DNA from 3 places in the Streptacidiphilus jeojiensis genome. Region 2 is predicted to be linked to each of the others. Evidence: riboswitches for the same ligand, from Rfam matches in the RefSeq annotation. Region 2 holds a riboswitch; each other region holds the start of a gene.
What was found. A riboswitch is a leader RNA that binds a small molecule or an ion and turns the genes downstream of it on or off. The one in region 2 is predicted to bind ZMP and ZTP.
Positions count from the first base shown of each region.

Region 1: another riboswitch for ZMP and ZTP. It lies ahead of ABUW04_RS32950 (phosphoribosylaminoimidazolecarboxamide formyltransferase); the one in region 2 lies ahead of ABUW04_RS33900 (bifunctional 5,10-methylenetetrahydrofolate dehydrogenase/5,10-methenyltetrahydrofolate cyclohydrolase).
Region 3: another riboswitch for ZMP and ZTP. It lies ahead of ABUW04_RS08330 (serine hydroxymethyltransferase); the one in region 2 lies ahead of ABUW04_RS33900 (bifunctional 5,10-methylenetetrahydrofolate dehydrogenase/5,10-methenyltetrahydrofolate cyclohydrolase).

Region 1 covers NZ_JBEUKS010000015.1:74,434-81,815, forward strand. Annotated here, with positions in the region: partial or broken gene ABUW04_RS32925 (ISAzo13 family transposase) at 1-459, shown strand, start outside; gene ABUW04_RS32930 (hypothetical protein) at 842-1,009, opposite strand; gene ABUW04_RS32935 (NACHT domain-containing protein) at 1,193-3,907, shown strand; gene ABUW04_RS32940 (IS30 family transposase) at 4,262-5,449, opposite strand; partial or broken gene ABUW04_RS32945 (transposase) at 5,525-5,985, shown strand; ZMP/ZTP riboswitch at 6,023-6,107, shown strand; gene ABUW04_RS32950 (phosphoribosylaminoimidazolecarboxamide formyltransferase) at 6,142-7,299, shown strand.
Region 2 covers NZ_JBEUKS010000016.1:68,826-76,207, forward strand. Annotated here, with positions in the region: gene pucD (xanthine dehydrogenase subunit D) at 1-1,664, shown strand, start outside; gene ABUW04_RS33890 (NCS2 family permease) at 1,972-3,474, shown strand; gene ABUW04_RS33895 (XdhC family protein) at 3,522-4,715, shown strand; ZMP/ZTP riboswitch at 4,753-4,838, shown strand; gene ABUW04_RS33900 (bifunctional 5,10-methylenetetrahydrofolate dehydrogenase/5,10-methenyltetrahydrofolate cyclohydrolase) at 4,859-5,707, shown strand; gene ABUW04_RS33905 (sugar porter family MFS transporter) at 5,848-7,266, shown strand; gene ABUW04_RS33910 (GOLPH3/VPS74 family protein) at 7,355-7,382, opposite strand, start outside.
Region 3 covers NZ_JBEUKS010000002.1:552,522-559,903, forward strand. Annotated here, with positions in the region: gene ABUW04_RS08295 (bifunctional methylenetetrahydrofolate dehydrogenase/methenyltetrahydrofolate cyclohydrolase) at 1-342, shown strand, start outside; gene ABUW04_RS08300 (DUF3017 domain-containing protein) at 485-772, shown strand; gene ABUW04_RS08305 (hypothetical protein) at 799-1,914, opposite strand; gene ABUW04_RS08310 (effector-associated constant component EACC1) at 1,911-2,312, opposite strand; gene ABUW04_RS08315 (hypothetical protein) at 2,309-3,529, opposite strand; gene ABUW04_RS08320 (hypothetical protein) at 3,526-4,404, opposite strand; gene ABUW04_RS08325 (malate dehydrogenase) at 4,921-5,910, shown strand; ZMP/ZTP riboswitch at 5,952-6,040, shown strand; gene ABUW04_RS08330 (serine hydroxymethyltransferase) at 6,074-7,336, shown strand.

The sequences.
Region 1 (7,382 bases), on a different contig from region 2:
CGGTCTCGTCGACACCACCTCCAGCTGTGTCCCCCTCCGGCTCCCACACCCTCTCCTGCGCGACCCGAACTGACCGGCATGACCCACCAGCAGCTCGACGACCCGATCGCCCCCCTCACCCCGGCCCTGGAGAACCAGCGCGAGCACGCCCGGGCCCTGAGCCGGGGCGGCCGACCAAGCCAGGTACCCGGCGCAGGCCCCAAGGACAAGCTCACCCCGGCGGACCGCATCCTGATCACAGTCCTCTACCTGCGAAAGATCGCTGCCAAGGATCTGCTCGGGCAGCTCTTCGGTGTCGCCAAAATGATCGTCAGCCGGATCATCTGCGAAGTCCGCCCTCTCCTGGAAGCTGTCGGCCTCCAACCAACCGCCTCGACGGCCTGCTTCCGCACACCAGCGGACATCACAACGTTCCTACAGGGCGACACTGCCATGGAGATCAACTCGGCGGGTTATTAATCTGCGAGCTCTATATAAGGACATTTAGGTGATGGTATCTAGCGATCCAAGGCAGTATGAAGACGGTGCGAGCGTTCTCCCATAGCCGCCACAAGCGCCCGAGGCGTTGAGCATTCTAGCTCCTTGTCCTGGTCATGTCCGGCATGATTCGGGGCATGGGTCGTGATCCGGCGGGCATGGACGCGTTGGTTGAGCACTGGACGGTGCTCGAAGGTGAATGGGATCTGGCGCTGGACAAGCGCAGGGGCTCGCAGCGGCGCGGGTTCGCCTTGCTGCACGGGCGGTTCCTGCGGGGCCAGGCGGAGTTCCCGGACGAGGCGGTGGAGTTCGTTGCCCGTCAGTTCCAGTTGTCCGGGGCGCAGTTCGGCCTTCACGAGGCACATCATCTGCGGCTGCGTACGGCGAGGATCACTTCGGCGACGGCCCTCAGGACCGTGGCGCGGTCCCGCGAGGCGGTGTCCTTCAGCGCGACTACGACGATCAGCACGGCCGCGGTGGCCGCGACCAGCATGCCGGCCACGGGCACCAGGGCCCAGGCGGTGACGTCCATGACAGTGCCTCCCTCCGTGCCGCCGTCCGACGAACGGCACCGGAGCCATCCCACAACAACGACCCGACATGGCGAAGACCTGCCGGACTCACCGGACGACACCGGTAAAAGGCTAGGTCGCAGGCATGTCTCGACCGGCTCGGAGCGGATCCGCCAGATCCGGGGCGCGGGAAAAGGACTGCGGTGAACAACAAGACGAACCCCAGCGCGGGACGGCAGGTCCTGCGCGCGGCACTGCGGGACTTGGAGGACGCGGCGCTTGCGGGCAAAAGCCGCACGGAGGCGATCCACGAGGCAAACCGCCGGCTGGCGCAGGCCGGACTGGCGACGCTCGGGCCCACCACAGTGGGCAACTGGTTCGAAAAGGGCAGCCCGGCCAAGGACTTCCAATCCCTGTGGACCCTGGTCCAGGTCCTGCTGGAATGGTCCCCACAGCCGTCACCACGCACCGCCGAAGGGCCTGCCCGTAGCCAGGCAACCCGGGCGCTGTGGAAGAAGTACTGGGAGTTGGCCAAGACGGCTGCGCCGCGCACCGCTTCCTCAGCCACTGCTTCCTCAGCCACTGCGCCACTGGTGACCGCCTACCTGGCGGCGGCACGTGACGTCGCCAGACAGCACCCCTATCCCGGCCTGCTAAGCACCTCGGGTCTGCCGACGCTCGCCGATGTCTACGTGCGCCAGCAGGCCTGTTCCCCAGCAGCGGACCACCGGGACCGCCGGAGGCCTGGCAACACCACGGCACGTGTGAATCAGGCCGACCCCGCGGTGCCCGCCACCGAGGTCTTCCGGGAAGACCAGGCCGTATGCGTACTGCTGGGCGGACCCGGCGGCGGCAAGTCCACGCTGCTGCGCGCTCAGCTGGCCGACTGCGCCGACAGCTGGCTGGCCGGCAGGACCGCCACGACGATCCCTGTCATGGTGAGCGCAGCAGCCCTGACCGGCACAGATCCGCTGCCAGCGGCCCTGGCCAGGACCGTCACCGGTGACCTGCGACGGGTCGGGCTGTTGGAGGTGCTTCCAGCTGATTTCTTCCGCCTCCCGCCACGTTCTGGGGTGTCCTGGCTGGTGCTGGTCGACGGTCTCGACGAGATTCCCGACGCCGATACGCGCAGCGCTGTTGTGACGATGCTTGTCGGCGCTGCGGCGAACGGGAAGGGGCTGTACCGGTTCGTCGTAGCCACGCGGCCCCTGCCCGCCTCAGAGCTCACCGCCCTGGGCCGGCACGTACCACGCTACGAACTCCAGCCCTTCTCCCGCGAGGACCTGCACACCTACGCTACGCGCTGGTTCCAGGGCTTGGAGGACCCCGGCCACCACGTCACGGCATTCATGACCGGGTTGGGGCGCTCGCGCCTGGAGGTACTGGCTCGCACCCCGCTCATGGCCTTCATGCTGTGCCAGCTCTACACGGCCGACCCCGCCCGTCCCATGCCCGACGGCCGAACCGGGGCCTACCAGTCATTCGCCGAACTGATCTACGAGCAGAACACCCACAAGAACATCAAGAACACCCACGACGAGGCCATCCGCCGTCTAAAGGACCGTCACCAGATCTCCAAGGACAACCAGGCTGCCGAACAGGCCGCCCTGCAGGTACGTGATCATCTGCCCGAACTGATCGATCATCTCGCCTACGAAAGGATCAACGCCGGTACTGCGCACGCCATCGAGATACTGGCCTCACACCTGCACGCCAGCCGCCCGCCAAAGGTCAATGCGCACCTCTGGGAATCATTCCTGAGCGATCTTCTGCGGCCCACTGGCATTGTGGCCCAGCACGCGGACGACTTCGACTTCCTGCACCAGACCCTCCTCGAATTCCACGCCGCCCGCCATGCCACCCGCGACGAGCAGTCCCGCGCCCAGCTCCTGCAGGAACTGATCGCCTCCGCCGGCATTCCGACTGGTCGTCGCCGGAAAGCGCCCGACCTGGACGACTCCTACCTCGGCTTCCTCCTCGACGGGCTCCTGGCCCCCCAAGATCGCATCGCAACCGAGACCATCCGCTATGTGGAGGAACTCACCGCAGCCGGAGGAGAAAGAGCCTGCAGATTCCTCACCACACAGGTGAACCTGAGGACCAGCCTCCCTGCCCACCTCGCAGCTGCCCACCTCGCGCGCGATGCCGCCGACACCACCCTGAACGACTACTTCCGCGTGAGGGCCGCGGAGGCACTGGCCCAGGTGGACAGGAAAGCCGGTGCGGCCCACCTGGCCCGCCTCCCCGGTGACACCACTCTGTACCACGATGCCCGGGTGCAAGCTGCGGAGGCACTGGCCCAGGTGGACAGGGAAGCGGGTGCGGCCCACCTGGCCCGCCTCGCCGACGACACCACTCTGTACCACGGCTACCGGGTGCAGGCGGCGGAGGCACTAGCCCGGGTGGACAGGGAAGCGGGTGCGGCCCAGCTGGCCCGAGTGAACAGGGAGGCCAGCGCAGCCCAGTTGAATCGCCTTGCCGGCGGCACCACCGTCTACCACGATTTCCGGGTGCAGGCGGCGGAGGCACTGGCCCGGGTGGACAGCGAAGCCGGTGCGGCCCAGCTGATTCGCCTTGCCGACGACACCGCCCTGTACCACGGCTACCGACTGAGGGCGGCGGAGGCACTGGCCCGGGTGGACAAGGAAGCCGGCGCGGCCCACCTGGCCCGCCTCGCCTCCGACATCACCCTGGACAGCGGCGACCGCGCCTGGGCGGCCGAGACACTGATCCGGGTCGACAAGGAAGCCAGTCTGGTCCTGTTGGGTCGCCTTGCCGACGACACCACCCTGGACACCGGTGACCGCGCGTGGGCGGCCAAGACACTGAACCAGGTGGACAAGTCAGGTCGAAGTCCTTGGCGATCTGACCGACCGAGCGGTCACCCCGGCGGCACAGCTCGACGATCTCGGCCTTGAACTCTGGCGCGAATGAGCGGCGAGGGCGCGGCTTCATCTTCCCCATGCACTCCACGATGGACATCTTCTCTCCGGGACCGAAGCCCCTGATCCCAGGTGTCCGTCAAACCGAATCAAGCCCACAGGTAGCCGATGACACTCCCGAGGGGCGGCTCGTGAACCTCAGCGCTCAGCCGTGCTTCGAAGATCGACACACGATCGTACGGATAGTCTCCCCGTCACCGCACCGGCCTGGGCACGAAAGCCGGTCGGTATACCCAGTTCGCGGTCCTACCGGCGAGGGCCTCGTTCGGGGTCGCGCTGGTCGCTGTTACCGAAGGGCGGATTCGCATGATCGTCGCAACGTTGCTGGTCTCATGCTGTCAGAGCGGCGGCGAACGCATGGACGGGAGTTCGCCATCCCAGGGTTTTTCGGGGTCGGCTGTTGAGCCGTTCCTCGATCGCGCGTAGCTCTTCGGCGGTGTGCACGGACAGGTCTGTGCCCTTCGGCAGGTACTGCCGCAGCAGTCCGTTCGTGTTCTCGTTCGTGCCGCGCTGCCAGGGGCTGGCCGGATAGGCGAAGAACACGCCGTCTCGGAACAGGGGCGCCAGTTCGTAGTGACGGGACATCTCGCTGCCCGGGTCCCACGTCAGCGTCATCCTTGCGCTGGCCGGGAAGGGGGCCATCGCGGCCGTGATGGCGTCGCAGACTCTGGCGAAATCGTGGCCGTCGGGCAGTGGAATCAGCCGCAGCAGACGGGTGCGGCGGTCGACCCGGGTGGCGACGGCGGACCTGTTGCCGCGGCCGACGACGAGGTCGCCTTCCCAGTCGCCGACGCGCTCGCGCAGCTCGACCACTACGGGGCGATCGTGGATGAGCCTGGCTGGCGTCTGGAACCGCTGTGCCCGTGCGCCGCCGCTGCGACGGCGCTTGCGCAGGGCCCGTCCGGTCCGCAGCTTCTTGGTGAGTGTTCTGCTCAGAGCGTCCTTGGCACCCTGGTAGAGGGCCCGGTAGATGGTCTCGTGGCACAGGTGTCGGTCGGGCTGGTCCGGCCACAGGATGCGCAGGTGGGCGGCGATCTGTTCCGGGCTCCATTCGAGATCGAGCCTGGCCTGGACCTCGGCGCGCAGTTCGGTGTCGGTCTGCAGCTTCGGCCGGCTCGGGCGGCAGGCTCGCTCGCGGGAGCGGTGGTGGGCCATGTCGGCGTCGTAGACGCCCTTGTCGTGTTCGAGCATGTTGCGGCGCAGTTCGCGGCTCACCGTCGAGGTCGACCGGCCGATCCGGGACGCGATCTCCGTCATGGTCAGACCGCGTTCGCGCAGCGTCGCGATGCGCTTGCGCTCCAGCAGCGACAGGTAGCGGCCCGAGTGCTCGGTCTCCGGCATCCGCTCGGGTGGCAGACCTCCGTTCTCCGCCCGCCACCGGTAGCCGGTCTTCCTGCCGATTCCGACCAGCTTGCACGCCTCGACCGTGCCCACCCCCGACTGCAGCAGGCGCCAGTACTCGGCCTCCAGATCAAGTCGACGCTTGCGACCTCGTATGCCCATCAACACACCCATCATGATCACGGATGTTGCGACAAGCTTTAGAACCCAGGAATCACCTGGGGGTTAGTTTTGCGGAAGCAACGACACACCTACTTCCACGGCTGCTACTCGATCGGCGACGACACCCTCTGGGGCGTCAACCGACGCCGCAAGGGAGCCGCGAACAGCCTCGCCGCCCTCCGCTCGATCCGGGCCGCCCGCCCCGACGGCGCCCCGGTCTACGTGATCCTGGACAACCTCTCCGCCCACAACGGCAAGAAGATCCGCCGCTGGGCCCGAAACAACAACGTCCACCTGTGCTTCACACCGACCAACGCCTCCTGGGCCAACCCGATCGAAGCGCACTTTGGCCCTCTACGGCAGTTCACCCTCGCGAACTCCAGCCACCCGAACCATACGGTCCAGACCCGCGAGCTGCACGCCTACCTGCGTTGGCGCAACGCCAACGCCCGCCATCCCGACGTCCTGGCCGCCCAACGTAAGGAGCGCCCCGCATCCGTAGTGAGAAGGGCGTGCGGTGGGGCGGACGCCCGCTGGCGCTGGCGGCATGACCGGCGCAACGATGTGCGCGCTCCTGCGGGTAGCATCGTGTCCGGTCGCAACTGGCGAAGGTGGAGATCCACCGGGGAGCGGCCGATTTCCCGCGTGAGCGTCGACCGCCTGGGCGCCTGCGTCAGTGATGTCCCGCTGACACAGGAGGCTATGACGTGGATCTGCGCTATGGGATCAACCCGCAGCAGGAGGCGGCGACTACCGTGCCGGTGCAGCTCGGCCGATGGCCGGTCCGGGTGCTGCAGGGCAGCCCGTCCTACATCAACATGCTGGACGCACTCAACAGTTGGCAGCTGGCGCTGGAGGCGAGCCGGGTCCTGAACCGGCCGGCTGCTGCCTCCTTCAAGCACGTCTCGCCCGCCGGTGCGGCCGTGGCCGGCCCCGTCGATGACGTCACCGCCGAGCTCTACAGCATCGACCGCGACAGCGTCGGCGCGATCACCAGCGCATATCTGCGTGCTCGCGACGCCGATCCGAAGTCCTCCTACGGCGACTTCGCCGCGGTGTCGCACCCGGTCGACACCGAGCTCGCCGAACTGCTGTCCCGCGTGGTCTGCGACGGCGTCATCGCCCCCGGCTACGCTCCCGGCACCGTCACAACGCTCAGCAAGAAGAAGAACGGCCGCTTCCTGGTCATGGAAGCGGACCAAGCGTTCGCGCCCCCGCAGTACGAGACACGGGAGGTGTTCGGCCTGCGGCTGTCCCAGCGGCGCGACGAGGTGACGCTGTCCACCGCTCTGCTGGACAACGTCGTATGCGGCACGCTGCCGACCACGGCAGCCGAGGATCTCCTGCTGGGCCTGGCGGTCCTGCGCTACACGCAGTCCAACTCCGTGTGCTACCTGCGTGGTGGGGTGACTCTGGGGATCGGTGCCGGCCAGCAGTCTCGCGTGGACTGCACCCGCTTGGCCGGCGCGAAGACCGATACCTGGTGGCTGCGACGCCACCCGGCTGTCCGTGCACTCGCCTTCCAGCCGGACACCCGGCGCCAGGACCGAATCAACTGGCAGATCCGCTTCATCGAGGGCGACCTCACCCCGGACGAGAGCACACGCCTGTCGACAGCCCTGTCCGCACCCGCACCCGAGCTGACGGACGAGCAGCGCACGCAGTGGCTCGGGAGCCTGGCAGAGGTGGCATTCGTCTCGGACGGCGCGTTGCCGTTCCGCGACAACGTCGACCACGCCCACCAGCACGGCGTCGCCTACATCGCCGAACCGGGCGGATCAATCCGGTCCACGGAAGTCGAGGACGCCTGCCGCGAGCATCAGATCACCCTCACCCGCACCGGACTCAGGCTCTTCCACCACTGAGGACCAAGATCGAGCTCCCCACCCCACGCGGTGGGGAGCTCAAGACCATCCGCCTGGAAGCCCACAAGTCGGGTGTGTCGGCA
Region 2 (7,382 bases):
CCCAGTGGCTGCACGTGGACCGCCAGCAGGTGGCGCCGGTGCTCGGGCTGCCCGAGAACAAGGTGCGGCTCACCCTGGCCGGCGTCGGCGGCGCCTTCGGCGGCCGCGAGGACCTGTCCATGCAGATCCACGCCTGCCTGCTGGCGCAGCGCACCGGAAAGCCCGTCAAGATCGTGTACTCCCGCGAGGAGTCCTTCTTCGGGCACGTCCACCGCCACCCGGCGAAGATGCGCTACGAGCACGGCGCCACCCGCGACGGCAGGCTCGTCTACATGGACGCCCGGATCGTGCTGGACGGCGGCGCCTACGCCTCCGCCTCCCCGGCCGTGGTCGGCAACGCCTCCTCGCTGAGCGTGGGCCCCTACGAGGTGCCCAACGTCAACGTGCTGGCCATCGCCTACTACAGCAACAACCCGTCCTGCGGCGCGATGCGCGGCTTCGGCGCGGTCCAGGCCTGCTTCGCCTACGAGACCCAGCTGGACCGGCTGGCCGCGGAGCTGGGCATGGACCCGGTGGAGCTGCGCCAGCTGAACGCCGTCTCGCAGGGCTCGCACCTGCCGACCGGTCAGGTCATCGACGCCCCGGCGCCGGTGGCCGAGCTGCTGCAGAAGGTCAAGGACCTGCCGCTGCCGCCGCCGCTGGACACCGAGCACCACCTGGACATCCGCGAGCTGCCCGGCGCGCTGTCGAACACCTCGCACGGCGAGGGCATCGTCCGCGGCGTGGGCTACGCGGTGGGCCTGAAGAACGTCGGCTTCTCCGAGGGCTTCGACGACTACTCCACCGCCCGGGTCCGTCTCGAGGTCATCGGCGGCGAGCCGGTCGCCATGGTGCACACCGCGATGGCCGAGGTCGGCCAGGGCGGCGTCACCGTGCACGGCCAGATCGCCCGCACCGAGCTGGGCGTGGAGCAGGTCACCATCCACCCGGCCAACACCGAGGTCGGCTCGGCGGGCTCCACCTCCGCCTCCCGGCAGACCTACATGACCGGCGGCGCGGTGAAGCTGGCCGCCGAGGCGGTCCGCAACGAGCTGTTCAACCTGGGGCGTTCGCGCTACGGCTGGACCTACAACGACCTTTCGCTGATCGGCGGCAAGGTCGTCTCCGCCTCGGCCGGCGTGCTGATTTCCATGGTGGACCTGCTCGGCGACCAGGCGATCGACCTGACCCGCGAGCACCACCACCGGCCCACCGTCCCCTTCGACAAGGAGACCGGGCAGGGCTTCGGCCACGTCCAGTACACCTTCTGCGCGCACCGCGCGGTAGTGGACGTGGACGTGGAGCTGGGCCTGGTGAAGGTGGTCGAGCTGGCCGCCGCCCAGGACGTCGGCAAGGCGCTGAACCCGCTGTCGGTGATCGGCCAGATCCAGGGCGGCTCCACCCAGGGCCTGGGCCTGGCCGTGATGGAGGAGATCATCACCAAGGACGGGAAGGTGCGCAATCCCTCCTTCACCGACTACCTGATCCCCACCATCCTGGACACCCCGCCGCAGCCGGTCGAGATCATGGAACTGGCCGACCCCAACGCCCCGTACGGGCTGCGCGGCGTCGGCGAGGCCCCCACCCTCTCCTCCACGCCGGCCATCGTCTCGGCCATCCGCGCCGCGACCGGCCTGGCCCTGAACCGGGTGCCGGTCCGTCCGGAACACATCACCGGGACCTGAGGGTCCGTCATGAACCTCCCCGGGGCGGCCGTCCTGTCTTCCCACAGATCCGCCCCGGGGTTGCACCACCGCAGTAGCCGCAGTATCCGCACCACCGCAGTACCGAGCCGCAGTACCGAGGTACAGGCATGAACCACCAGGCGCACGACCGGATCAGCACCACCGCCCGTACACCGCTCTCGCCGGAGCCGTACGGACGGACAGCACCACCTGCGAGCCGCACCGTCCCCTGTTCCCCTACCAGACGGGCCATCAGGCCGGCCGCGAGCCCCACCCCAACCCCCTATGAACCTTGGGAGTGGAACCCGTGACCCAGATCCCCACGGAATCCAGAGTTACCGCCGAGACCGACGCGGACGCCACCTCGTCCCCGTCCCCGTCGTCGGCCCATCCCGCGCCGAAGAACGCGCTGGACGCCTATTTCAAGATCAGCGCCCGTGGCTCGTCCATCGGCAACGAGATCCGCGGCGGCCTCACCACCTTCATGGCGATGGCCTACATCCTGCTGTTGAACCCGATCATCCTCTCGGTCGCGGACGTCAACGGCGCCCATCTGAACCACGCTCAGGTCACCACCGCCACCGCCCTGGCGGCGGCGGTCACCACCATCCTGCTCGGCGTGGTCGGCAACGCCCCGCTCGCCGCGGCGGCCGGGCTCAGCGTCTCCAACACCCTCGCCGCCGTGATGGCCCCGCACGTCACCTGGCCGCAGGCGATGGGCCTCTGCGTGATCTACGGCGCGCTGATCGTGATCATGGTCGTCTCCGGACTCCGAGAGATGATCATGAACGGCATCCCGCTGGCGATCAAGCACGCGATCACCATCGGCATCGGGCTGTTCATCGCACTGATCGGCCTGGTCAACGCCGGATTCGTGACCCGCGTCCCGGACGCGGCGCACTCCGACACCCCGGTCCAGCTCGGCTCCATCGGCAACCTGACCGGCTGGCCGGTGCTGATCTTCGCGATCACGCTGCTGTCGATCTTCGTGCTCCAGGTCCGCAAGGTCCGCGGCGCGATCCTGATCGGCATCGCCATCGGCACCGTGCTCTCGCTGATCCTGCAGGCGGCGCTGAACCTGCCGGCCAGCACCTGGGGCCTGTCCGTGCCCAAGTGGCCCGGCAACCCGGTCTCCGCCCCGAACTTCGGGCTCTTCGGCCACATCGACCTGTTCGGCGCCTTCGGCTCGCACGGCATGGGCGCGCTGAGCGCGGGCTTCGCGGTCTTCACCCTGGTCCTGGCCGGCTTCTTCGACGCGATGGCCACCATCATCGGCATCGGCACCGAGGCCGGGCTGGCCGACAAGCAGGGCCGGATGCCCGGACTGTCCAAGGCCCTGCTGGTGGACGGCGCCGGCGGCGCGATCGGCGGCCTGGCCGGCGCCTCGGGCCAGACGGTGTTCATCGAGTCCGCCACCGGCGTCGGCGACGGCGCCAGGACCGGCTTCGCCAGCGTGGTCACCGGCGCGGTCTTCGCCTTCATGCTCTTCTTCACCCCGCTGGCGGGCATGGTCCCGGGCCAGGTCGCCGCGGCCGCCCTGGTCGTGATCGGCTCGATGATGCTCACCCAGGCCCGCCACATCGACTGGGGCGACCGGGAGGTGGCCATCCCGGCCTTCCTCACCATCGCGCTGATGCCGTTCACCTACTCGATCACCGCGGGTGTCGGCGCCGGTGTCATCTCCTACGTGGTCATCAAGGCCGGCGCGGGCAAGTGGCGCGAGCCCGGCGTACTGATGTGGTCGCTCTCGCTGGTGTTCGTCGTCTTCTTCGCCCTGCACCCGCTGAAGGCCTGGCTCGGCATCCACTAGCCGGCCCTCCTCCCCCCATCCCCCTCCACGTTCCGAAGGAGCCACCCATGCAGGACATCGCCGAGCAGCTCGACGCCTGGCATGCAGCGGGTCGCTCCTTCGCCGTGGCCACCGTGGTGTCCGTCTCCGGGAGCGCCCCGCGCGATCCCGGGGCGGCGCTGGCCGTGGACAGCGACGGCGAGGCCGTCGGCAGCGTGTCGGGGGGATGCGTGGAGGGGGCGGTCTACGAGCTGTGCCAGTCCGCGCTCGCGTCCGGGAAGCCGGAGCTGCACCGCTTCGGCTTCTCGGACGAGGACGCCTTCGCCGTCGGTCTGACCTGCGGCGGCATCATCGACGTCTTCGTCCAGCCGGTCGTCCCCGGCGCCTCGGAGGGGCTGGACGCCGCCCTCGCCCACATCCACTCGGGCACCCCGGTGGCCCTGGTCCGCGCCGTCGCCGGACCGGCCGCCCTGCTCGGCTCCGCCCTGGCCGTCACCGGCGACACCCACCACGGCACCCTCGGCCGGTACCCGGCGCTGGAACGGGCCGCCGCCACCCACGGCCGGGCCATGCTGGACGCCGGGCGCACCGGGCAGTTCACCCTGGCCCTGGACGGCCGGCCGTGCACCCCCGACGCCACCTCGGCGGAGACCGATGCCGACTCCGAACGGACCGTCACCTTCTTCGTCGAGTCGCACGTCCCCGCCCCCCGGATGATCGTCTTCGGGGCCATCGACTTCGCCGCGGCGGTCGCCCGCATCGGCGGCTTCCTCGGTTACCACGTCACCGTCTGCGACGCCCGGCCGGTCTTCGCCACCGAGCGCCGCTTCCCCAGCGCCGACGCCGTCGTCGTCGACTGGCCGCACCGCTACCTGGACGCCGAGGTCGCCGCCGGACGGGTGGACGGCCGCACCGCGCTGTGCGTGCTGACGCACGACGCCAAGTTCGACATCCCGCTGCTGGAGCGGGCGCTGCGGCTGCCGCTGGGCTTCGTCGGCGCGATGGGGTCGCGCCGCACCCACCTGGAGCGGCTGGACCGGCTGCGCGAGGCCGGCCTGACCGAGGTCGAGCTGAACCGGCTGCGCTCCCCCATCGGGCTGGACCTCGGCGCCCGCACCCCGGAGGAGACGGCGGTCGCCGTCGCCGCCGAGATCGTCGCCCACCGCCGCGGCGGCACCTGCCTGCCGCTCAGCAGCCACAGCGGCCCGATCCACCACGACCACCCGCTGCGGGTCAGCGACCTGCCGCGCCGGATCGCGTGAGGCCCCCGGGCCCGCGAGGCGGATGACCTATGCTTCCCGGGCGGGCCGTAACTGGCGCTTGGGTGGACCACCACCGGGGAGCGACCCGCCTTCGGAGCGAAGCCGCGCGCCTGGGCACACCCTTCCAGCACCGGGATCCGCCCATGTCCGCCCAGCTCATGTCCGGTACCGCCCTCGCCCGGCAGATCGTCGAACGCTGCGCCCGGCGGGCGCAGTCCCTGTTCGAGGAGCACGGCGTCCGGCCCGCCCTCGCCACCGTCCTGGTCGGCGACGACCCGGCCTCGGTCACCTACGTCACCATGAAGCGCAACCGCTCCGCCAAGGCGGGGATCGACTCCCGCCTGGTCCGGCTGCCCGCCGAGACCACGACGGCGGAGCTGGTCGCCGCGGTGCGAGCGCTCTCCGACGACCCCGGCGTGCACGGCATCCTGCTGCAGCACCCGGTCCCCGCGCACATCGACGAGCGGGCCGCCTTCGAGGCCATCGCCCCGGCCAAGGACGTCGACGGCGTCACCATGCACTCCTTCGCCGCCATGGCCTTCGGCGAGCCCGGCTTCGCCTCCTGCACCCCGGGCGGCATCATCCGTCTCCTCGACGCCCACGGCGTGGAACTGAGCGGCCGTCAGGCCGTCGTGGTGGGCCGCAGCCCGATCCTGGGCAAGCCGATGGGCATGCTGCTGCTGGCCCGCGACGCCACCGTCACCTACTGCCACTCCCGGACCGTCGACCTGGCCTCGCACCTGGCCGCCGCCGACATCGTGGTGGCCGCCGTCGGCAGGCCCGAGTTCATCAAGGGCCGCGACCTCAAGCCCGGCGCCGTCGTCGTCGACGCCGGCTACAACCCCGGCAACGTGGGCGACGTCGACTTCGCCGGCGCGATGGAACGAGCCGCCCTGGTCACCCCGGTCCCCGGCGGAGTCGGCCCGATGACGATCGCGGTGCTGCTGGAACAGACGGTGGACGCGGCGGAGCGCGTTTTGTTCAACTTGTGACGTGTCATGTACTCCCACCTGCCCGAATTTAGGTCACTTTGACTTCACATCTTGAAGGCATATTCTCAGCTGGTTGACCAAAGTCTTCAAGCCACAGCCTTCAAGTCCGGCGAGGATGCCGGACGCCAAGGAGCACCGCAGTGACCAGCACCACCCTGCCCACGTCCGCCAGGCCCCCTCGCAGCGCCGGCGACAGTCTGGGCCACGTCATCTTCATCACCGCCGCCGCTGCCATGGGCGGCTTCCTCTTCGGCTACGACAGCTCCGTCATCAACGGCGCCACCGGTGCGATCCAGAGCAAGTACGGCATCGGCTCCGCCGAGCTGGCCCAGGTCGTCGCCATCGCGCTGATCGGCTGCGCCATCGGCGCCGCCGTGGCCGGGCGGGTCGCGGACCGGATCGGGCGCATCCGCGTCATGCAGATCGCCGCCGTGCTGTTCACCGTCAGCGCCGTCGGCTCGGCGCTCTCCTTCGCCGTGTGGGACCTCGCGCTGTGGCGCGTCATCGGCGGCTTCGGCATCGGCATGGCCTCCGTCATCGGCCCCGCCTACATAGCCGAGGTCGCGCCGCCGGCCTACCGCGGCCGGCTGGCCTCGTTCCAGCAGGCAGCCATCGTCATCGGCATCGCCATCTCCCAGCTCGTCAACTGGGGCCTGCTCAACGCCGCCGGCGGCAACGACCGCGGCCACCTGCTGGGCCTGGAGGCCTGGCAGGTCATGCTCGGCGTGATGGTGGTCCCGGCCGTGGTCTACGGGCTGCTGTCGTTCGCCATCCCCGAGTCCCCGCGCTTCCTGATCTCGGTCGGCAAGACCGACCGCGCCAAGGCCGTCATCGCCGAGGTCGAGGGCGAGAGCCGGGACCTGGACGCCCGGGTCGCCGAGATCCGCGCCGGCATGGAGTCCGAGCACCAGTCCACCTTCAAGGACCTGCTCGGGGCCCGCTTCGGCTTCAAGCCGATCGTCTGGGTCGGCATCGGCCTGGCCGTGTTCCAGCAGCTGGTCGGCATCAACGTCGCCTTCTACTACTCGAACACGCTGTGGCAGTCGGTCGGCATCGACCCGAGCTCGTCCTTCCTCTACTCGTTCACCACCTCGATCGTGAACATCGTCGGTACCGTCGTCGCGATGATCCTGGTCGACCGGATCGGACGCCGGGCGCTCGCCCTGATCGGCTCCTCCGGCATGGCCGTCTCGCTGGCCTTTGAGGCCTGGGCGTTCTCGGCCAAGTCCGGGGAGACGCTGCCGCACGGCCAGGGCATGGTGGCGCTGATCGCCGCCCACGCGTTCGTCTTCTTCTTCGCGATGTCCTGGGGCGTCGTGGTCTGGGTCATGCTCGGCGAGATGTTCCCGAACCGGATCCGCGCCGCCGCGCTGGGTGTCGGCGCCGCAGCCAACTGGATCGCCAACTGGGTGATCACCGCGACCTTCCCGAGCCTCGCGGGCTGGAACCTCACCACGACCTACGTCATCTACACGGTCTTCGCCGCCCTCTCGATCCCCTTCGTGGCCAAGTTCGTGAAGGAGACCAAGGGCAAGCGACTCGAGGACATGGTCGGCTGACCAGCCGTCAGCAGCAGTTCCCAGTCCTCGGTCCGTTGACGGCGAGGGCGCGGCCCCTGGTGGCCGCGCCCTCGCCGTCGGCGTCGGATCAGATGCCTCCGCCGCCGAGGCCGGCG
Region 3 (7,382 bases), on a different contig from region 2:
CGCTCGATCGGGCTGCTGCTCACCCGCCGCAGCGAGAACGCGACGGTCACGCTCACCCACACCGGCACCCGCGACCTGTCCGCGCACCTGCGCAGCGCCGACATCATCGTCGCGGCCGCCGGTGTGACGCACCTGGTCAAGCCCGAGGACGTGCGCCCCGGCGCGGCCGTGCTGGACGTCGGCGTCAGCCGCGACGAGAACGGCAAGCTGCTCGGCGACGTGCACCCCGGCGTGGCCGAGGTGGCCGGCTGGCTGTCGCCCAACCCGGGCGGTGTCGGACCGATGACCCGGGCGATGCTGCTGAGCAATGTGGTCGAGGCGGCCGAGCGTGCCGCGGGCTGAGTCCGGGCCGGGCCGGCCGTCGCGGCCACAGCACTCCTCGGGCAGGCGTCGCTCCGACGCCACCACCGGCACCTTCCCGCCGGAGGGGTCTGCGGCCGCGGCCGATCGGAGCCATCCGGTCCCGGTCCGGCAGTGGCCGATAGTGGTGGTGCTTACCCTGGTCGCGGTGGGGCTGGCGGTGACCTCGTTCAACGCCTTCCGGCCCGGCGTGATCACCATCGGCGCGGCGCTGCTGCTCGGCTGCGCCCTGCGGATCGCGCTCCCCGAGGTGGGGATGCTGGCGGTGCGCAGCCGGTTCACCGATGTGCTGGTCATGGGGGTGCTCGGGATCGCGATCGTGGTGCTGGCGCTGGCCTCGGAACCCAATCCGGTGATCACACTGCCGTTCGTCAATGACATCGCCCGCTTCTTCGGCCGGGCGCAGGGCTGATTCCGTCGGCGAAGTCGCCCGGTCCGTCAGTTCCGTGCCCGGTCCCAGCGGGTCAGGCTGGCCCGTACTGACGCGAGTCGCTCCGCGTGGGCCGGGCAACCCACGAGTTGCCCGGCGAGCCGGCCGAGCCGGGTCCGTGCCTCATCCACGTCACCGGACTCGGCGAGGAGCACCGCCGCCAGCTCCTGGTAGTACAGGGTGTCAGGGTCGGTGGGCCCCAGGGCCTCAGCCGCATCGGCGGCCACGGCGCACATCTCGTGGACGGCCAGGTCCAGGCGCCGCGCGGCCCGGTTGCGGTCGTCGAAGTCGGCCGCCCGGTGGGCTGCTGTCCGGGCGTTCATCGCGAATGTGTGACGCCGGCGCAGTCCCGTGCGGCTGCGAGCGGTGCCGTGGGCGGGGTTCACCGCGAGGGCCAAGTCGGCGCTGTCGTCGACGGCCCGTTGGGTGGGTTCCGGGCGCGGCGGGTCGGCAGCGGGCATGGCGACGGCGAGTTGCCGGTAGAGGGTGCCGAGATCGAGATGAGGCCCCGCGTCCGGCACGCCCTCGCGCAGAAGGTGCGTCAGGGCACCGGTGAACGCGGTCGGCAGGTCCGGGCGGCCGGTCAGGAAGCCCGCTTGGTAGCCCTCTCCGGCTGCGGTCAGCAGATGGATGCGGGCGGCTTCCGGGGCGTGCAGGGCCAGTCCGGAAAAGCAGCAGTCGAGTATCGCGACGGGCCGTCGTGCGCCGGTCCTGGCCATCACGGCGAAGACCTCGCCGATGGGCAGTGACGGTCCGTCGCCGCGACGGGTGGAGACTGTCGCGGGGAGGGCCAGGCGCAGTTGCCGCTCGTCGTCGACAGCGAAACCGTGTCCGGCGAAGTAGAAGAGCAGTACATCGGGTGGACGGTCCGCAGGCGCGTCGGTTCGGGTGCGGGTGAGGGCATCCAGGACTGTGTTCGCGTCGGGTGGGTCGATGATCGTACGTATCCCGGCGGGGTGGTCGAAGCAGCCGTGGGGCTCGGTGAGCGCATCCCCCAGGGCGAGCACGCTCTGTGCGGCTTGTGGAACGGCCGGAAGCTCGTCGGGACGCACCTGGCTGGCCGTGCCGACGAGCACGGCCAGCGCGTTGCCCGGCTCGGACGGAGCGACCGGGTGAGGTGTCATGGTGCAGTGGCACCGGGGCTGCCGGTCTGAGCGGCGCTCTCCTGCCGGGCGAACCGTTCGAGTTCGGCGAGGACGAGGTCCCGGTCACGGCGGTCGACGGTGAAGCTTCGCGAACTGCCGTCCGCGCGGGTGACGGTGAAGCTGATCGGGCTGCCGGTCATGCGCTGGCCGAGCCAGTAGCCGATTGCGCCGACGGCGGCGCTGAGCACGGGAGCGCTCGCGGTGACCAGTTCGACCGCGGCGGCAAGACCGCCGAGTGCGCCGGGCGGCGGTGGCTCCTCGACCAGTCGGATGGCACGCCCCAGCCGTCCGTCCATGCCCAGCCAGGCGGCGAGGGACCGGTGCAGTTCGCCGGCTTCTTCCTTCGGTCCGTCGAAGGTGAGAGTGACGTGGGTCATGGGGTCCTTCCGTCGGTGAATCCCGGGGGCGGCTGTGGCAGTCCGTATTCGGAGGCGATACCGGGCGGCACGGTGGCGGGTGCCGTAGTGGCTCCGGCGGGCGCGCTGACGGTGAACAGCGGCAGGTGCCCACTGGTCCCAGTGGGCAGCCGGAAGACGGCCGAGGCTTCGGGCACGCCGACCCGGTCCGCCAGCATCCGCTCGAACTCACCGAAAGCGTAGGGGAATTCCTGCTGGCGGGTTCGGGGCAGCCACTCGTCGTGCAGATGGGTGAACGCATACCAGGCGGCCCGGCGTTCCTCCAGGTCCTGAACGGGCCGCACGACCGCACGCGACCCCTCCTGGCCGGGTCCGCCGAACGCCGCGGCCAGCAGGTACGCGGCCTGGGCAGCGGACTGATCGGTGGCCTGGTCCGCACAGGCCAGGGTGGCGCGGAGGCGGTACGCGCATTCGGTCGACGCCACATGTCGGAGCCGGGAGTAGCGGGCGACGGCCTGCTGGGCGAACGGCAGGGCCGCCTCCTGTCGGCCGATGGCGGGGTTGAACCGGCCGGGCCGCTCCAGCGCCGAGTACTCGGTGATCAGCCGGTCCAGCATCGCCGCGTCCTGATGGCGCCAAGGCATCGGTTCGAGGCGGATCCCGAGAGTGAACATCCCGTTGATCCGGGTGAGTTCGGTCCACAACGGCTCCCAGGAGATGGGCTCGGCGGCCAGCGCATCCACGTACAGGCCGTACGGGAAGGCCGCATCCGCGCGGGCGAGCCTGCTCCAGTGCACCCGGGGACGGATCTCGGTCGGCCGGGCCGACTCGGCCGGCTCGAAGGGCCGCAGGCAGGAGGTGAGCCGGGGCGTGTCGAGCGGGATGGCGCGGACCGATGAAGGCAGGCGGTCGAGGTGCTCGCGCAACCGGTACGCCGCGGTGCGGGCGGCCTCCGGCGTGGGTCCGTGGGCGCGGGCCAGCAGAGCGCAGTCAAGGCGGCCGTCGTGCCGCCCACTGGGACGGTAGCGCAGTTCCCAGCAGCGGCCGTCCGGGGCCCACGCGTCGGTGAGCCAGGCGCGCTCTCGCGCGACGGCTCGACGGCGGCGCTCCTCCTCCGGCAGACCGAGGGCCGAGGCGTTGCGGGCGATGGTGGGGTCCGGCTCCAGCCGGACCCCGGTGACGCACCACGCCGCCCCCGCCCACGACAGATCGACGAATCCGTCCTGGGCGGTGATCAACGCAGCCCGCCCTGCCCGTCCTGAGCTCCGTACGGTGGTGTCGGCGGCGTGACGGGGATCGGCGGGGCCCCCACCGAGCCGTACGGCCCGTACGCCTCGTACGGTGCCGGGGTGGGTCCCGGAATCCCACCGCCGTACGAGGGCTGCGGCTCCACCTGCGGATCGGGCCAGCCTCCGTCGCTGTCGGAGAGTGCCACGGCCAGTCCCTCCCTGCAGGCGATGTGCGCGGCCTCCCGCAGGGCACGGACGCGCTCGCTCCGCAGGATCTGCAACTCGATCGTGTTACGGCCCTGCAGACCCTGCACCATGTCGCGGATGTACTGGCCGATGAGCTGGTAGCCCCGACGCGATCGCCACATCATCCAGCCGAGGTACAGGCTGCTGCCGTAGGTGAAGACCGAGATGTAGACGACGTAGCTGCTCTCCCTGAGGATCAGCCGGCCGTCCTTCTCCTCGACCCCCACCGGAAAACCGCGTGTGCTCAGCACCTGGCGGATGCCGAGGTACGCCTGGTCGCGGCGGCCGTACCGCTCGGCCAGCAGCACTCGCCACTCGGCGATGTCCTCGGGCAAGCGGGAGAAGAGCAGGACAACCCAGAAGACGACCGTCGAGACGAGGCCGCAGAAGACCAGCCAGCCGAAGCCGACGGCCGAGCCCCCGATGAGGAGCAGTACCACTCCGAACAGGAAACCCGCCAGGTACAGGAGGAATGACACCAGGAAGCTCCGGAGCAGCAGAAGCTTCAGGAACTTGCTACTGACACTCTCGTTGAGGTGCATCTCGATCGGCTGGAACCGCAGGGTCTTGTCGAGATAGGCGGCGTTTCCGTCGCCGCCGCGCCAGCCTGGTAACGCATTGCTCTCAGCGATGAACATAAGGCGCCCCCCTCAATACTTCACCATCAATCAGGACAATAAGCTTGGCACAACATCGCACCGGATTCAGCGGAAATGTCGGAAGTCAACCCCGATCCCTCGGTGTCTGGTAAGGGGAGAGCGGCTCGGCCGGGCGCCTGGTTCGGCGAGGGCGGGATCGTCCTGGTCGTGCAGGGACCAGTGCAATCCGGCCATGACACGCCCGGCGGAGTCCGCGAACTGTGCGCGGCCCACGGCCTTGCTTGGATCTGACCTCGACCAGCTGACTTCGCCAATGGAATCAGGGTTGCGAAACCCAGTCTGAAATGCTGGCTTGAACTGGACTTATGCCGATCCGGCATAAGCGTGTGGCAAACGTGACGAAGGACGCCCCGGGAGGTCCGCCGGGGCGTCACCAGGAACCCCCCTCCTGGGATAGCCTGTCAGCGGTCTCTTGAAGTCAAGAGACCGATCAGGTGCTCCGACGTTCGAAAGAAGCTCCTGACCACCCAAAGGCACCAGCAGGAGACGTCAACCATGACCAGCACTCCCGTCAACGTCACCGTCACCGGCGCAGCCGGACAGATCGGCTACGCGCTGCTGTTCCGCATCGCCTCCGGCCACCTCCTCGGCCCCGACGTGCCGGTGAAGCTGCGTCTGCTGGAGATCCCGCAGGGCGTCAAGGCCGCCGAGGGCACCGCGATGGAGCTCGACGACTGCGCCTTCCCGCTGCTGGCCGGCATCGACATCTTCGACGACCCGAACAAGGGCTTCGAGGGCGCCAACGTCGGTCTGCTGGTGGGCGCCCGCCCGCGCACCGCCGGCATGGAGCGCGGTGACCTGCTCTCCGCCAACGGCGGCATCTTCGGCCCGCAGGGCAAGGCCATCAACGACAACGCCGCGGACGACATCCGGGTCCTGGTCGTCGGCAACCCGGCCAACACCAACGCGCTGATCGCCCAGCGCAACGCCCCGGACGTACCGGCGGACCGCTTCACCGCGATGACCCGCCTGGACCACAACCGCGCGGTGGCCCAGCTCTCCAAGAAGCTCGGCGTCTCGGTCTCCGAGATCAAGAAGCTGACGATCTGGGGCAACCACTCCGCCACCCAGTACCCCGACGTCTTCCACGCCGAGGTCAACGGCGAGAACGCGGCCAAGGCCATCTCGGACGACGCCTGGCTGTCGGACTTCTTCATCCCGACCGTGGCCAAGCGCGGCGCCGCCATCATCGACGCCCGCGGCGCCTCCTCGGCCGCCTCGGCCGCCAACGCCGCCATCGACCACGTCTTCACCTGGACCAACGGCACCGCCGAGGGCGACTGGACCTCGGCCGGTGTGGTCTCCGACGGCTCCTACGGCGTGCCCGAGGGCATCATCTCCTCCTTCCCGGTCACCGCGAAGGACGGCAGGTTCGAGATCGTCCAGGGCCTGGACATCAACGACTTCTCGCGGGCCCGGATCGACGCGTCGGTCGCCGAGCTCATCGAGGAGCGGGACGCGGTCGCGGGCCTCGGCCTGATCTAGTCACATCCCCTTCGCAACCGACAGCCCCCACCCGTTAGGGTGGGGGCTGTCGCGACTGGCGCACGTGGAAGCAACCACGAGGGAGCGACGGAGCACCGCCGCCGGAGTGCCGTACGCCTGGGCACCCGGGTCACCATTCGATGGACGACCCGGAGGACGCCGCATGAGCGCGTTGCAGAGCACGGACCCCGAGATCGCCGCCCTGGTCGCCGCCGAGGAGCGGCTGCAGGCCGACACGCTGCGACTGATCCCCAGTGAGAACTACGTCTCCGCCGCGGTGCTGGAAGCCTCCGGCACGGTGCTGCAGAACAAGTACTCCGAGGGCTACCCCGGCAAGCGCTACTACGAGGGCCAGCAGAACATCGACCAGGTCGAGACGCTGGCGATCGAGCGGGCCAAGGCGCTGTTCGGCGTGGAGCACGCCAATGTCCAGCCCTACTCCGGCTCGCCCGCCAACCTCGCCGTCTACCTGGCCTTCCTCAAGCCCGGCGACACCGTGCTGGGCATGGCGCTGCCGATGGGCGGCCACCTCACCCACGGCTGGGGCGTCTCCGCCACCGGCTCCTGGTTCCGCGGCGTGCAGTACGGGGTCCGCCGGGACGGCGACTCTGAGACGCGCGGGCGGACCGACCTGGACCAGGTGCGGGAGCTGGCGCTCAAGGAGCGGCCCAAGGTGATCTTCTGCGGGGGCACGGCGGTGCCGCGCACCATCGACTTCCCCGCGTTCGCGGAGATCGCCCGCGAGGTCGGCGCGGTGCTGGTCGCGGACATCGCGCACATCGCCGGGCTGGTCGCGGGCGGTGCCCACCCGTCGCCGGTCGGGTACGCGGACGTCATCTCCACCACCACCCACAAGACGCTGCGCGGGCCCCGGGGCGCGATGCTGATGTCCACCGAGGAGCACGCCCGGGCGCTGGACCGGGCGGTCTTCCCCGGGCTGCAGGGCGGGCCGCACAACCAGACCACCGCGGCCATCGCGGTCGCCCTGCGGGAGGCCTCCGGCGAGGAGTTCCGCGGGTACGCCCGACAGGTCGTCAGCAATGCGCGTGCGCTGGGGGAGGAGCTCGCCGCGAGGGGGTTCGACCTGGTCTCCGGCGGGACCGACAACCATCTGCTGCTGATCGACCTGAGCAGCAAGGGGGTGCCCGGCAAGGTGGCGGCCAAGGCGCTGGACCGGGCCGGGATCGTGGTCAACTACAACAGCGTGCCCTATGACACCAGGAAGCCGTTCGACCCGTCCGGCATCCGCATCGGGACTCCGTCGCTGACCTCGCGGGGGATCGGGGCGGACGCGATGCCGCAGGTGGCGGAGTGGATCGATCGGGTGGTGACGGGGGACGGGGAGGTCGTCACCAAGGTGCGGGCCGAGGTCGCTGAGCTGATGCGGGCGTATCCGGCCCCGGGGCTGTCGGCCCTCCGTCCGTAGCGGGTCGCTGTTCGCGCAGTTCCCCGCGCCCCTGTCGGGGCGCGGG